2 regions of the Pseudobutyrivibrio xylanivorans genome follow, and region 2 is predicted to be linked to the other one. Evidence: riboswitches for the same ligand, from Rfam matches in the RefSeq annotation. Region 2 holds a riboswitch; the other holds the start of a gene.
What was found. A riboswitch is a leader RNA that binds a small molecule or an ion and turns the genes downstream of it on or off. The one in region 2 is predicted to bind FMN.
Positions count from the first base shown of each region.

Region 1 (7,434 bases), 700 kb from region 2:
GTGGATGAGACATGGAAGGCTGTAAAAAATGGTGAGTGCGGCATCGGGCCAATAACTCATTTTGATACATCGGATTTAAAGGTTAAATTGGCAGGCGAGGTTAAAAATTTTGATGCAGCCGAAATCCTTGGTCCAAAGGAAGCAAAGCGTATGGATGTGTATTGTCAGTATGCCTGCGCAGCGGCAAAAGAAGCAATGGCTGATGCGAAGCTTGATATGGAAAAAGAGGATGCAGACAGAATTGGTTGTATTGTGTCGTCAGGAATCGGTGGCCTTTCCACTATTGCCGAGGAGCATGGTAAGGGAGAGACTAAGGGCTATAGTAAGATTTCCCCATATTTCATACCCATGGCAATCAGTAATATGGCAGCAGGACAAATTGCAATTATGTTTGGCTTGAAGGGAATGTGTACCTCAGTTGTAACTGCCTGTGCCAGCTCAAATAATGCAATCGGTGATTCCTTCCATAGAATTCGTGACGGTTATGAAGATGTAATGGTTTGTGGTGGTGCTGAGGGCGTGGTTATGCCACTGGCTATTGGTGGATTTCAGTCCATGAAGGCTCTTTGTACAAGCGAGGATCCAAATCGTGCATCAATTCCATTTGACAAGGAGCGACATGGATTTGTCATGGGCGAAGGTGCAGGTATTCTTGTAATTGAGGAGCTCGAGCATGCCAAGGCTCGTGGAGCCAAAATCTATGCAGAGATTATTGGTTATGGAACTAACTGCGATGCTTATCACATTACCGCACCGAATCCTGAAGGCGAGGGTGGTGCAAAGTGCATGGCGCTGGCGGTGAAAGACGCAGGACTTGAGATGAAAGATGTGGATTATATCAATGCCCACGGAACCAGCACAAGTCTCAATGATGCAGGTGAAACCCTGGCAATCAAGAAGGCATTTGGTGACCATGCTTATAAGCTTATGGTAAGCTCCACAAAATCTATGACAGGCCATTTGCTTGGCGCAGCGGGAGCAGTGGAGGCAATCATCACATCTCTCGCTCTACGGGACAGCTTTGTACCGGCTACCATCAACTATCGCGAGCCAGATGAAGCCTGTAATCTAGACATAGTACCTAACGAAGGTCGCACCGCAGATATTTGCGTAGCTCTCTCAAACGCACTCGGCTTCGGAGGCCACAACGCGTCTATTGTATTTCGAAAATATGTTAACTAAAGACCTTATATGAGGTGGTACTTTGATAGGGAACCAAGTATTATCATTGAGCCCTTGATGAGCCATCCCTACTTAGATGGTGCGTAAGCAGCATCTTATGTAGGGCAATGAGCGAATAAGAGCGCAAGCGTGGCGAAATATAATACTTGGATTCCCTGAAAAAAGACCACCGGACTGGAGTATTTATGGAATTATCAAATAGTGAAATCCAAAAGATATTGCCACATCGCTATCCATTTTTGCTGGTAGATAAGATTGTGGACTGTGAGCCAGGCCAGTATGCCAAAGGCATCAAGTGCGTCAGCGCAAATGAAATGCACTTTATTGGACACTTCCCAGGGCACCCAGTAATGCCAGGAGTACTCATTATTGAGGCGCTGGCCCAGGTTGGTGCAGTGGCACTTCTCACAGAAGAGGAGAACAAGGGCAAGCTGGCATTCTTTGGTGGCATCAAAAATGCCCGTTTCAAAAAGCAGGTTGAACCAGGTGATGTACTGGAGCTTGAGTGTAGGCTCACAAGTCGCAAGGGGCCTGTAGGATTTGGTGAAGCTGTGGCCTATGTGGATGGCCAGGTGGCTGCAAAAGCAGAAATTTCTTTTGCCATAGGAGAGTAAGTTCGTTATGATAGTATTCGGGGACATAAATAAGAAAAAGGAACGGGTACTAAAAATGTTAGAACAGACACTTTCCGAGGTGTACACCAAATTTAAGATTCATTTCTATCAGGAGATGTTCAAACAGCTCAACTCAAGAGAAACCTCTCTTACAACCGTCGAGCTTTTTTGCGTAGAAATAATACATGCTCTTAAGAATCCTACAGTTGCAGAGTTTGCCAATTTCATAAATGTATCTTCACCAAACGCTGCTTACAAGATAAATAGTCTTATTCAAAAGGGATATATTACAAAGACTCAGTCTGAGACTGACCGCCGTGAATATCACCTTCAAGTTACTGATAAATACTATAACTATTTCAATCTTTCTCAGAAGTATGTGAACAAGGTTGTGGAGCGCTCCAAGGACTTTTTCACTGCAGAGCAGGTTGAGATTTTAGATGGTATTCTCAAGGACATGTCTCACGAACTGATGCAGGAGGTTGTAATTCCACCAGTGGAGGTTGAGACTCAACAGTAGAATATTAATTAAAAGTAAATTTAGGTTTGAGACCGACTGTGTTTCAAACCTTTTTTGTACACATTTTACAAGCGTTATTTTGTATAATGTTTTGAGAATATTCTGGGGAGAGTAGGAGTATAAGTAATGAAGTTATCACAGCTATTGGATTTTAATAATATAATCGTTCAGTGCCATAATACGCCTGATGCTGATGCTATTGCATCTGGAATGGCCCTGACTAAATATCTTAAGGATAAGGGAAAGAATGTCTGCTTTGTTTACGGTGGAAATTTCGAAATCACAAAGAGTAATCTTAAGCTAATGATTTCGGATTTAAATGTGAATATTCACTATGTGCGTCATCAGGTTCAACTGTCACAGCTGCTTGGTATTCGTGAGCAGGAGCTTCCGGATTTGCTTATTACAATTGACAGTCAGTATGGCGAGGGAAATATTCGCAAGTTCAAGGCAAAGACAATTGCGGTAATCGACCATCATCAGATTTCAAATCCTTTGCCAGAGCTTTCAGAGGTTCGTTCATATCTTGCCAGCTGTTCCACTTTGATTTGGGGTATGCTGAGAGAAGAGGGGATTTCTATTTCAGATGATGTTAGTCTTGCTACAGCTCTTTACTACGGTCTTCTTACAGACAGTAGTAATTTCTCGGAAATCCACCATCCTTTGGACATGGATATGCGAGATGAGTTGAAATACAGCAACACGCTCATTACAAAGTTCAAGAATTCTAACATCTCTCAGGAGGAGCTTAGAATTGCTGGTATTGCTCTTCTTGGCTCGGAATATTACAGGGACAATCATTATTCTATCGTAAAGACAGACCCATGTGACCCTAATATTCTTGGAATCATTTCGGATATGCTTCTTGAGGTTGAGGACGTGGATTGCTGCCTGGCATACTCTATTCACGAGGGCGGAATCAAGATTTCCGTTAGAAGCTGTGTGAAGGAGGTCAAGGCCGACGAGCTTGCTCGCTTTATTTGCGAGGGCGTTGGTAATGGTGGCGGACACACAATCAAGGCTGGTGGTTCAATCATTCGCTCCCTTCTTGAAAAGCAGGAGCTTGATTATAATTCTTCATCTGTACAGCAGTTCTTCCGTGAGCGCATGAAGGATTACTTCTTAGATAACGAGATAATTTATGCATCGGATTATCAGGCAGATATTTCTGATATGGACAAATATAAGAGCAAAAAGATTTATCTGGGATATGCAAAGGGCAGTGATATTATGCCAGTTGGAACCAAGATAATTATCCGTGCACTTGAGGGTGATTTTGATGTTGAAATTGCAGAGGATACCTATATTGTTGCAGGCGTTCGCGGTGAGATTTATGTGACAACGGAGGAGATGTTTGATACGTACTATAATCGTAGTGATGCAGAGTACAGATACCCTGGTGACTACGAGCCTATAATTCGTACTCAAAAGCATGGTCAGACACAGAGCTTGTTGCCTTTCATAAAATCATGCGTTTATATTGGCAATGGAGATATTTATGCAAAGGAAATCAGCCGCAGAACAAAGGTCTTCACCAAGTGGTCACCAGAGAATTATTGTCTTGGTAGACCTGGAGACTATTTTGTTGTTTCAGGTCAGAATCTTTCCAATGTTTATATTCTCGATAGAGAGCTTTTCAACAAGACTTATGAGAAGGAAAAATAATGGAATAATCTGATTTTTCAGTTGATTCATTTTAAAGAGTGTAGTATATTTTTATCAAATAGGAAATCTTCAGGGCAGGGTGTGATTCCCTACCGGTGGTATAGCCCACGAGCCGCAAGGCATGATTCGGTGTGATTCCGAAGCCGACAGTATAGTCTGGATGGAAGAAGATGTGCAAATTATTTTAGTGTACGTTAAAGCCCTGAGATTAATCTCAGGGCTTTTCTTATGAGGTGTTAACGAAGATCTCCTATAAAATTTTAATCAATAGGGAGGTCCAAAATGGATTCAGTAGGAATGACAAACATGCAAACAAAAACTAACAAGAAGGTAGATGTCAGAAGCATGACAGTGACAGCGATGCTCTCAGCAATTGCTTTTGTGCTTATGTTCTTAGACACAGCAGTGCCAATTATGCCAAGCTTTATCAAGCTTGATGTTTCAGAGCTTCCAGCACTTATGGCATCCTTTGCACTTGGCCCAGTGTACGGCGTTATCGTATGCCTTATCAAGAATATTCTTCACCTTTTCATTACTCAGACCGGTGGTGTTGGTGAGTTTTCAAACTTTATTCTTGGTGCAGCTTTCGTGCTTCCTGCTGGCTTAATTTACCATCACAAGAAGACAAAGAAAAATGCAATTATTGGAGCAGTTGTAGGTGCAGTTATTATGGCAGCTATCAGCTTCCCATCAAACCTTTATGTAGTATATCCGGTATACTACAACTTCATGCCAAAGGATGTTATTGTGGCAGCTTATCAGGCAGTGGCACCATTCGCAAAGATTAATTCCATTGAGCAGTGCCTACTCCTCTTCAACGTGCCATTTACATTCGTAAAAGGCTTAATCTCAGCGATTATCACTGTGTTGATTTACCAGCCACTTCGTCCGTTATTGAAGGGAAATAAATAGAGTTAATTCGCAATCACAGATTAATTAGAACAGTCTAAAGGAGCAGATTTTGAGTAGAAATCTGCTCCTTTATTTATTATACTTAAACCATAAAATAATATTTTTGAGGAGGTATTGTTATGCCAGTTTTAATTGTTTTATTGATTATTATCATTGTAGCCATTGCTTTCGGAATTCGAATTGTTCCACAGGGCTACGTATTTGTTATTGAATTTTTAGGAAAATATCATGCAACCTGGCAGGCAGGTTTTCATGTTATGATTCCTTTCCTTCAGAGAGTTGCAAAGCGTGTTTCCTTGAAGGAGCAGGTGGCTGATTTCCCACCACAGGACGTTATCACAAAAGATAATGTTATTATGAAAATTGACACTGTAGTTTACTTTAAGGTACAGGATCCAAAGCTTTATGCTTATGGAGCTGAGCGTCCTATTGTTGCTCTTGAGAATCTTACAGCTACTACACTTCGTAACTTGGTTGGTGAGCTTGAGCTTGACCAGACTCTTACATCACGTGACAACATCAATTCAAAGATGCGTGTAATCCTTGATGAAGCTACTGATCCTTGGGGTATCAAGGTAGGCCGTGTTGAGCTTAAGAACATCATTCCACCAGAGGAAATTCAGCGTTCAATGGAGAAGCAGATGAAGGCTGAGCGTGATCGTCGTGAGACTCTTCTTGAGGCAGAAGGTCACAAGCAGGCTTCTATCACAAGAGCAGAAGGTGATAAGCAGGCACTCGTTCTTAAGGCTGAGGCTGAAAGAGATGCAGCAATCGCAAGAGCAACAGGCCAGGCTGAGTCAATCCGCCTTGTATATGAGGCTGAGGCTCGTGGTATTGAAATGCTCAAGGCTGCAAACATGGATGAGAGAGTTCTTCTTATCAAGAAGCTTGAGGCTCTTGAGAAGATGGGAGATGGCCGTGCAACAAAGATTGTGGTACCTACAGATCTTGCAACAGCTGCCGCTGATCTTACCTTTAAGACAGAGATGCTTGGCTTCGGCGAGAGCACACCTATCGACAAGACAGCTCCAAAGGAGCCAGTCCAGACAAAGGATGACCCTTGCTGCAGCGACGCCGACAAAGGCGCGACAACCCGTCACTTCGCCAAGGATCACGTTGGGTTCGAAGGGGTATAAGGTATTAGATGAGCCTGTAGCTATCTAGCTCTTGGTGTTGCCTAAGGAGCCAATCTCGCGACATATGAACCCAAAAGGATGATTGCTTTGCAATCAACTTTTGTGGTCTAGTAAGCGAAGCTTACATAAAAGGGCAATACCAAGGCTTGAGAGCGTAACAGGCGGACTAAAAATGAGACACCATGTCCTGGCTAAACTGGCCAGTAATGGTGTCTCTTTATTATATCAGCACACGAACGTGTGCAGTTTACATCGCCTAGAAAGCGATGATTGAGAACCCTTCTTTCAATCCGTTGACCTGTAGGTAAGACTTTACATCAAGCACTCTCTTTGTGAGCTTATGTCCAGTCTGTGTAAACCCATCAGATTCAACTTCATTAAAGATAATGTCATTGCCGTCTTCAATACCACGACGGTCTGTTACATGATATTTTACAACTCCGCTGGCAATTCTGCCAAACTCAGCCTTTGAAACAAGCACACTTATTTCTGTGATTCCACCAGCTGCGCCGGTACGAAGTGTATTGGTGTCAGCAAAGAACTGGCGTCCAAGCTCATCCGCTTTGTTTCCACTCATTGCATCGCTAAGTCCCTTAATCAAATCAGCTCTGTTATCTGCCATAGCCTGCTCCTTTTCAAACGACACCAACGACTGTATTAATAGAATACATTGAAAATTTGAAAAATTGGTGATTAAAGTTTGAAATGTGTTAAAATAACTGTTGCTATTCACAGTTATAAATATTCAAGAATTTATTCTTGTCATGCTTGCATGTAAAAGAATGATTCTTGAATATTTATAAACTAGAATCAGTGACTCCCACTACATGAAGAATTTTAAGTGCTTTAGCACTGGGAAAGAACTCTGAAAGAGTTCAATTCTGAAAGAAGTGGGAGTCAACTGTGAATAGCAACAAAGCGATTATTTTAGATAGGAGAATTGATTATGGCAAAAGAATTAATCAGCCGTGACCAGGTTCGCGTGGAGGATACATGGGACCTGACAGATATGTATGAGGACAAGGCCGCTTGGGAGGCAGAACTTAAGTTCATCGAAGAGAAGCTTCAGGAGATTGCAAAGTTTGAGGGAAAGGTTTGCGATAGCGCATCTAACCTTCTTACTGTTCTTGATATTGATGCAATTCTTGGGGAGAAGTTTGACCTTGCGTTTAACTATGCAGAGCGTCTCTTCGACCAGGATCAGGGAAATACAGAGCATCAGGCAATGTCACAGAGAATGTTTGGTCTCTATGCAAAGATTGGTGCCACACTTTCATTTGTTTCACCTGAGGTTTTAGCATGTCCATCTGAGAAAATTGAGGGCTTCTTTAAGGAAGAATCAAAGCTTGAGCTTTATAGAATCGAGATTAAAGAAATCCAAAGATTGAAGGATCACACTCTTTCA
Region 1 covers NZ_CP043028.1:536,570-544,003, reverse strand. Annotated here, with positions in the region: gene fabF (beta-ketoacyl-ACP synthase II) at 1-1,182, shown strand, start outside; gene fabZ (3-hydroxyacyl-ACP dehydratase FabZ) at 1,368-1,796, shown strand; gene FXF36_RS02450 (MarR family transcriptional regulator) at 1,804-2,316, shown strand; gene FXF36_RS02445 (DHH family phosphoesterase) at 2,443-3,981, shown strand; FMN riboswitch at 4,043-4,157, shown strand; gene FXF36_RS02440 (ECF transporter S component) at 4,264-4,893, shown strand; gene FXF36_RS02435 (SPFH domain-containing protein) at 5,013-6,029, shown strand; gene FXF36_RS02430 (hypothetical protein) at 6,286-6,651, opposite strand; gene pepF (oligoendopeptidase F) at 6,976-7,434, shown strand, end outside.
Region 1: another riboswitch for FMN. It lies ahead of FXF36_RS02440 (ECF transporter S component); the one in region 2 lies ahead of ribD (bifunctional diaminohydroxyphosphoribosylaminopyrimidine deaminase/5-amino-6-(5-phosphoribosylamino)uracil reductase RibD).

Region 2 (7,434 bases):
TAGGAATTGCTTCATCCAAATCTAAATCCGTATTTACGGTAAAACTCTTAAGTTCACCGATTATTTCATCAAAGTTCTTCTGTAAATCAATTGAATCATCATGCAGGTCGTGAACTGAGGCACGCATCTTTGCCATTGATTCATCCAATGTGTCCGCCAACATCTTGAGCTGAGGCTCCAGCCTATCATCTGTATTAACAGTTGAAATTGCTCCAAGCAAAAGGATGGCGCGAGATAGGAGATGCCCTACATTGTCGTGGATTTCTCTTGCGATTCTGTTTCGCTCACCAAGGGTGGCAAGGTGAACCTGCTGGTCCTGTTCAGACATAAGTCTGCGGTTTTTATCCTGCAGGATTTCCTCCAACTCCTTGCTGTCATCCCTGGTACGATGAAGAAGATTTTTATATTTCATCATCTGCTCATAAAGGATGCTGGATACTACTGTAAAGCCAGCCAAAACTAGGATTGCAAATAGTCGAAGCGCAATCCTGTCCTGATTCAAGGTGTAGCAGGTGGAAATAACAAATGGTATGGCTGTAAGCGTGCCGTACACCCATTTATTATCAAACAGCAAACTGACTTCGAGAATCAAAAAAATGTAAATAGACATTACAACCGTAGAGGTTGTAATGCCACTTGCATTTATAATTACTGTTAATCCTGCTGCCGCTAAGAAGCGGATGATTACATCATAAAGCATACTGTTCCTTTTTCCTTGAAATGACCATCCCTGCTGCAAAGAACATTAATGCAAAGAGGATTTCAATCAATAAATATGTGCCGAACTGGCGACTCCAGATGTTATTAATTGGAGTATCATTTATAAATTTGAGTGCTGTGGTGTACCAGTACAATGGCATAAAGTGTGCTGCCTTAACGATAGAATCTGATAAGTACTGAGTATCAACAAATACGCCACATAAGAAGCTCATTGAAAGTACAAACATGTTTGCCACCATGTTTATCAGGTTTTCGTTTGAGGTAATTGAGCAGATGAAATATGCCATTCCAAGTCCTACAAACATTAGGGTGTAGGTATCAATTGCATAGTAAAGGAGCTTATCGTTTGCATATTCCAGTCCCATCAGCTGAATTACCATAATTACAACTGTTGTAATCACAAAACCAATAAAGAATACCGCTGAAATAGTTGCTACGTTTCTAGTGAAGAAATGCATTCCACTAACGGAAATACGGTTGCTAACATCTCTATTCTTCATGAAAGTCAATGTGCAGGCTCCGCAGATGCAAAGGAGCATCATCATTGTATATCCGTTAAAGGTGAACATTCCTGTGTAGAAGGAACGGTGGTTTTCCTCATGCTCATCTATTACGGTGGCCTGTGTCTTGCTAAGCTCTACCATCTGGCCATGTGTAAGAGCAATGGCTTCTTCCTCTGAATAACCACTATTTAAATATACCACAACATCCTGTAAATAGTCATTAAGCTTCTCTGTGAGCAAAAACTGCGATGCTGTTGTTCCTGGAGCAATGTAGGTGAGTGCATTCTCTACATCACCGGACATAATCTGTTCCTCAAATCCTTCTGGAATAATAAGGGCATACTCGTAAATTAAGAATCGCACATTATCATTCATCACCTGAGGATCGTCTGTCTGTGGGTCAACCACTTCCTGAGTTTCGGTAAGATAATCCACCAATGCTTGGCTAAGCTTGGAATCATCATTATCTGTTACTGCTACTTTCACTGTCATTTCTTCAAAGGCATCCTCCTGGGTAGAAACTGTAGCCTTAGCCTGCATATTTCCAAATACTGTGAAAATCGCTAAGTAAACGATGATGGTTGTAATATTTGCTTTTAATGATTTTAGAATTGCATTAAAGACTGACATATTTTCTCCTCCTTAAAAGGATTGCGCTTATGAAAAGACTAACAACAATCATGATGCTCATAAGCATAATATCCTGATAGTACATATCTGTTTTGCCGTAGGTTGCTCTGGTGTAGAGGCAGTCAACTAAAAGTGATGCTGGATTGATTCGATTGAGAATTGGCACTCTGCTTTCAATGTACTGTCTAATCTGATGCCACATAAGACCACTGAAGAATGAACAGGTCATTGTAAAGCAAAGAGGAACCACAATTAATAGTCTTGAATTTTTGATGAATGAACCCATTAATACACCAGCTGAAACACCAAGAACACTTCCAAGTGTTGTGATAGCAATAATGTTTACAAGTGGGGCACCAAAGCTTATCTTTAAAATCTCCTGAACATATATAACAACTACTGCATTCGAGAATGCCTGCATTACCATGGCTGCACATATGCCGGCTACTATTGCCATAAGCTTGTTGGTTGGAGAACACTCAAAACGTTTTCCCTGCTCTGTCATGTTTGCACATATTCCTTCAAGGATAGCGGTGCTAATCCAAGAACTGAAAAGTGATGACATTGCAATCAAAGCGAAGAAGTACTGCACGTATGGCGATGTGTTATTTCCAAAATCATGCTCCTTCATTACCTCGACGTTTTCTGTAATCATATCCAGAGCAGTCTGGATGTTTTCTGGATGATCCTTTGCGATAGTCTCAACCACTGTCTTTTTGTTTTCATATTCCCTAACAATCTGGTTCATTGTTGTAGCATGGTAGCCATTCTTAGGAACGATGGTTTCGATTTCATCACCATCTTCAACATAGAATCCAAATACCTCATCTGAATTCATGGCATCCATGGCAGCTTGCCTGGTATCGTATTTACGAAGTGTAAGGATTGGTACATTGCCATCGGTTTCATCTTCCAGTTGCTCTAGTATCTTTTCAAAATCAGATTCTTCATGATTCGTATTTACGTAGCCTGCCTCGATGGTATGGAAGTTATCAGGATCATCTTTTATAAGATTGCCGAAGCCCATGTAGAATACTGTGGCAAGTACGATTGGGAAGAGGAAATTCCAGCCAACCATATATCGGTTTCGGATTATCTCCTTAAATTTATATACAAAAATTCGTCCGAACATTAGTCTCTGAGCTCCTTTCCTGTGATTTCAAGGAATACATCATTTAATGTAGGAAGTTCTGTTGATACGTGTCCAAATGGAATGTTGTTATCTGTCAGATAACTAAGTACGTGAACCAGATTGTGGTCACCGCCGTCACACTTAATAACCAAATCATCTCCATCTTCCTTCACTTTATAAACGTGATTGATTTCCTTTAGTCCATTGATTACTTCATCAGATTTATTAGGAAGATTTACTCGGATTGTCTCACGGCTCATAAGTGATGCCTTAAGCTCATTTGCTGTTCCGTTTGCAATGTTCTTGCCGTGGTCCATGATTACCACTCGTGAGCAAAGCTCCTCAACCTCTTCCATGTAGTGTGAGGTGTAGATGATTGTTGCTCCATCTCGGTTCATTTTTTTGATTCCCTCGAGGATTGCATTTCGGCTCTGTGGATCTACAGCAACTGTTGGCTCGTCGAAGATGATAAGCTTTGGCTTGTGAGCGATTCCGCAGGCAATGTTAAGTCTGCGAAGAAGACCTCCTGAAAGCTTCTTTGGCTTATACTTCTTGTACTCTGTGAGGCCAGTGAACTCTAATGCTTCCTCAACATACTGCTTACGAAGCTTCTTATCCCTGATGTAGAGGCCACAGAAGAAATCTACGTTTTCATAAACATTCAATGTATCAATAACTGCCACATTCTGAAGTACCACACCAATCTGAGATTTGATATCGTAGGCCTCTGGCTTCATCTCCTTATTGAAGATTGTTACTGTTCCCTTGTCGTACTGGAGAAGTGAGAGAAGACAATTGATTGTAGTTGTCTTGCCTGAGCCATTTGGTCCAAGGAGTCCAAGAATTTCTCCTTCATTTACATTTAATGAAAAGTGATCAACTGCCACCTTATCACCGTATCTTTTTACCAAGTTTTCGATTGATACTACATTTGTACTCATATATCTTTCCCCTTTCGGTTTTGTTTTTGATGTGATTTCCTTATTTCTGAGATTATAATACCCAAATCAATTGTCATGTTACAGTGAAGGGAGTCATTTGGTGATGTGACAAATGTCATGTTGTATGGAGGAAGTTTATTGTTGACAATATACTTCAAGTCATTTAGTATCAAGTCAATTGAATAGTTATCTTCAGGGCAGGGTGCAATTCCCTACCGGTGGTACAGCCCACGAGCCGCAAGGCATGATTCGGTGTAATTCCGAAGCCGACAGTATAGTCTGGATGAAAGAAGATGGTGGATGTTTTTTAGCATCCGGTTTATTTGTAGAATTAATTGGGCTCTGAGATTTTTATATCTCAGAGCCTGTTTTGGTTTTAGGAATGAACTGTTTTTTGCCTTGGAGAAATCCAAGGCTTTTTTATTTGGGAGGAAATATGGAAGACAAATATTATATGGAAAGGGCGCTAGCTCTTGCGGAGCAGGGTGCCGGATTCGTAAATCCGAATCCAATGGTGGGCGCAGTAATAGTAAAAGATAGTCAGATTATTGGCGAAGGCTACCATGAAAAATATGGTGGACTTCATGCAGAGCGCAATGCTCTAAAGGACTGCAAAGAAAAGGGAAATAATCCAAAGGGGGCCACAATGTATGTAACACTAGAGCCCTGCTGCCACTATGGAAAAACACCACCATGCACAGAGGCAATAATTGAAAGTGGCATCGAACGAGTGGTGATTGGAACCCTTGATGTGAATCCCGTAGTAGCAGGGAAAGGCGCCCAGATTCTTAGGGACAACGGAATCAGGGTAGAGGTTGGCATGCTTGAAAATGAATGCAAAAAGCTGAATCGTGTTTTCAACAAATATATGTCGACCAAGCTCCCTTATGTGGTGATGAAATACGCTATGACTGCAGATGGAAAGATAGCAACAGCAAGTGGTGAGTCCAAGTGGATAACCGGCGATGCGGCAAGGGAAAATGTTCACAGACTAAGGAAGAATCTGTCGGGAATAATGGTAGGAGTTTCTACTGTAATCATCGATAATCCATCACTGGATTGCAGACTTGATGAACCATCAAATAATCCGGTACGAATTATCTGCGATTCGTATTTACGAACTCCGATCAATTCCAAAATCGTCGAGACTGCCAGTGAGATTAAGACCATAATTGCGACCTCATCGGAAAATGAAAGTAGAATTGCTGAATACGAAAAGGCGGGATGTACTGTACTTAAGCTGCCACGGACTGAAAATGGAATAGACTTGAATTCTCTGATGGTGGAGCTTGGAAATATGGGAATAGACAGCATCCTGCTGGAGGGTGGTGGAACTATTAACTTCAGTGCGCTGGAAAGCAAAATAGTGGATGAAATTCATATTCATATGGCACCAAAGATTTTCGGCGGAAACAGCAAATCACCTGTGGAGGGGCTTGGAATTTCGGATATTAATGATGCAATTAAGCTAAATCCAATAAATACCACTTGGGCTGGAGATGACCTGATTATAGAAAACGAGGTGATCTACTAATGTTTACCGGGATTATTGAAGAACTTGGAAAGGTTCAAAGAATCACCAGAGGTGGAAAGCAGCAGCGTATTACCATCAGCTGCAGCAAGGTACTTGAGGATATCCATATGGGTGACAGCATAGCTGTTAATGGCGTGTGCCTCACGGTGGTTGAGCATAACGCTAATGGGTTTTCTGCTGATGTTATGAACGAGACCTTTTCACGTTCTAGCTTAGGAGCACTTGGTGTTGGAAGTCCAGTGGATTTGGAAAGGGCAATGGCTGCAAATGGTCGCTTTGGCGGACACATTGTAAGCGGACATATTGATGGCACAGGCATTATAAAAAGCATAAGACAAGATGGCAATGCAGTCTGGTTCGAGATAAGAACTGATGGAAAAATCATGGAAGGTATCGTGGAAAAGGGCTCCATCACTATAGATGGAATCAGCCTGACTGTAGCGGTAGTGAGTTATGACAGTTTTAAGGTTAGTATCATACCCCACACATTAAAGGAGACAGTTTTGGGTCATAAAAAGATAGGGGATGTAGTTAATCTGGAAAATGATGTGGTCCTGTGTCAAGATTTAGTACAAATTAAAATGAGAGGTTCTGCCAGTTAAGCAACTGACGGAGACTTCACCCTTTCATACAACCTTTCATATTCATCAGGAGACATATAGTTACAATGACTATGAATCCTGACGGTGTTATAGAATGCTTCAATGTATTCAAAAACAAGCATGTATGCATGCCTGTAATCGGTAATGGTAAATCTGTTAAGCCATTCTCTTTTTATTAGTGAATGGAAGGATTCGATGCAGGCGTTATCATAAGGATAGCCACTATGAGAGTAGCTACGCTGCATCTTTGCAGTAGCTTCTTGCCAGGCCTTTGAAACATACTGACTACCACGGTCAGAGTGGATAATCAAAGGTAAATCAGTGTCTCGATTAGCCTTAGCTTTTTCAATAGTTTCAATAACAGTAGAAACCTCCATGGTTTCTGCGAGGGTCCAGGCAATGATTTTCCTGGCAAATAAGTCCATGACGCAGTTCAGATAAACAAATCCGTTCTGAGTCCAAATATATGTGATATCAGTACACCAAACAGCATTTGGTCTATCTGGATTGAATTGTTCATCAAGGATGTTGTGAAGCTCTTTGCTAAAATCAGAGTCTCTGGTTGTGGTAGTCCAAGGCTTCACCCACTGGGCTTTAATGCCCATTTCACGCATGTATAAACCTACAGTGCGGTCGGATATAGTTTCTCCAGAATTGCGAAGAGTCTGTGCTATTTTAGGGGCTCCGTAGTTCTGTTTAGAATCATCATAGATGGTCTGGATTTTCTTTTTAACCGCTTCTTTACGTTGCTTAGTAGCAGAAACCTTGCGATTAAGAAAAGAGCGATATCCAGAGCGAGAAACACCTAAAAATTTCAGCATTCCAGAAGTAGAAACACGGTGTCCAGTAACTTTAGATGCCTCTACCTTTGCGGAAACTTCAGTATAGATAGCTTCCGTTAATTTTTCCCCAGAATGCTGATGGCTTTTTTTAACACATCAAGTGCATCCTGAGCATCGCGTAACTCACGTTTCAATCTAGCGATTTCCTTCGCTTCATCTGATTCGTAATTACCCGAACCACGAACAGGAATATCGCCATCGTGGTCTCTGTACTGAGATTCCCAACGGGCCAAGGTGCTGACACCTATTCCTAGGTTCTTGGCACACTCTGATTGAGTGAGATCAGGATGCTCCTTACGATAGTTGATGGCATCCAACTTGAATTGCTTGCTGTGTTGTTTTCTTTGACGTGACATAATGAGTTCCTCCATTTGTTGATTATACAATACTTGAAGGGAATATCTCATTTTGTTTTGTACTATTTAGATGCTAACACTAATGTAGTTGGAAAATATATAAAGAAGTTCATAGGAAGGGAAGAAAAATGCGAAGAGAGTCGATTGAAAGAGCTATTGATGATTTGAAAAATG
Region 2 covers NZ_CP043028.1:1,237,492-1,244,925, reverse strand. Annotated here, with positions in the region: gene FXF36_RS05745 (sensor histidine kinase) at 1-700, opposite strand, end outside; gene FXF36_RS05740 (ABC transporter permease) at 690-1,853, opposite strand; gene FXF36_RS05735 (ABC transporter permease) at 1,840-2,985, opposite strand; gene FXF36_RS05730 (ABC transporter ATP-binding protein) at 2,985-3,926, opposite strand; FMN riboswitch at 4,111-4,225, shown strand; gene ribD (bifunctional diaminohydroxyphosphoribosylaminopyrimidine deaminase/5-amino-6-(5-phosphoribosylamino)uracil reductase RibD) at 4,363-5,460, shown strand; gene FXF36_RS05720 (riboflavin synthase) at 5,460-6,062, shown strand; gene FXF36_RS05715 (IS3 family transposase) at 6,059-6,952, opposite strand; gene FXF36_RS05710 (transposase) at 6,961-7,260, opposite strand; gene FXF36_RS05700 (bifunctional 3,4-dihydroxy-2-butanone-4-phosphate synthase/GTP cyclohydrolase II) at 7,389-7,434, shown strand, end outside.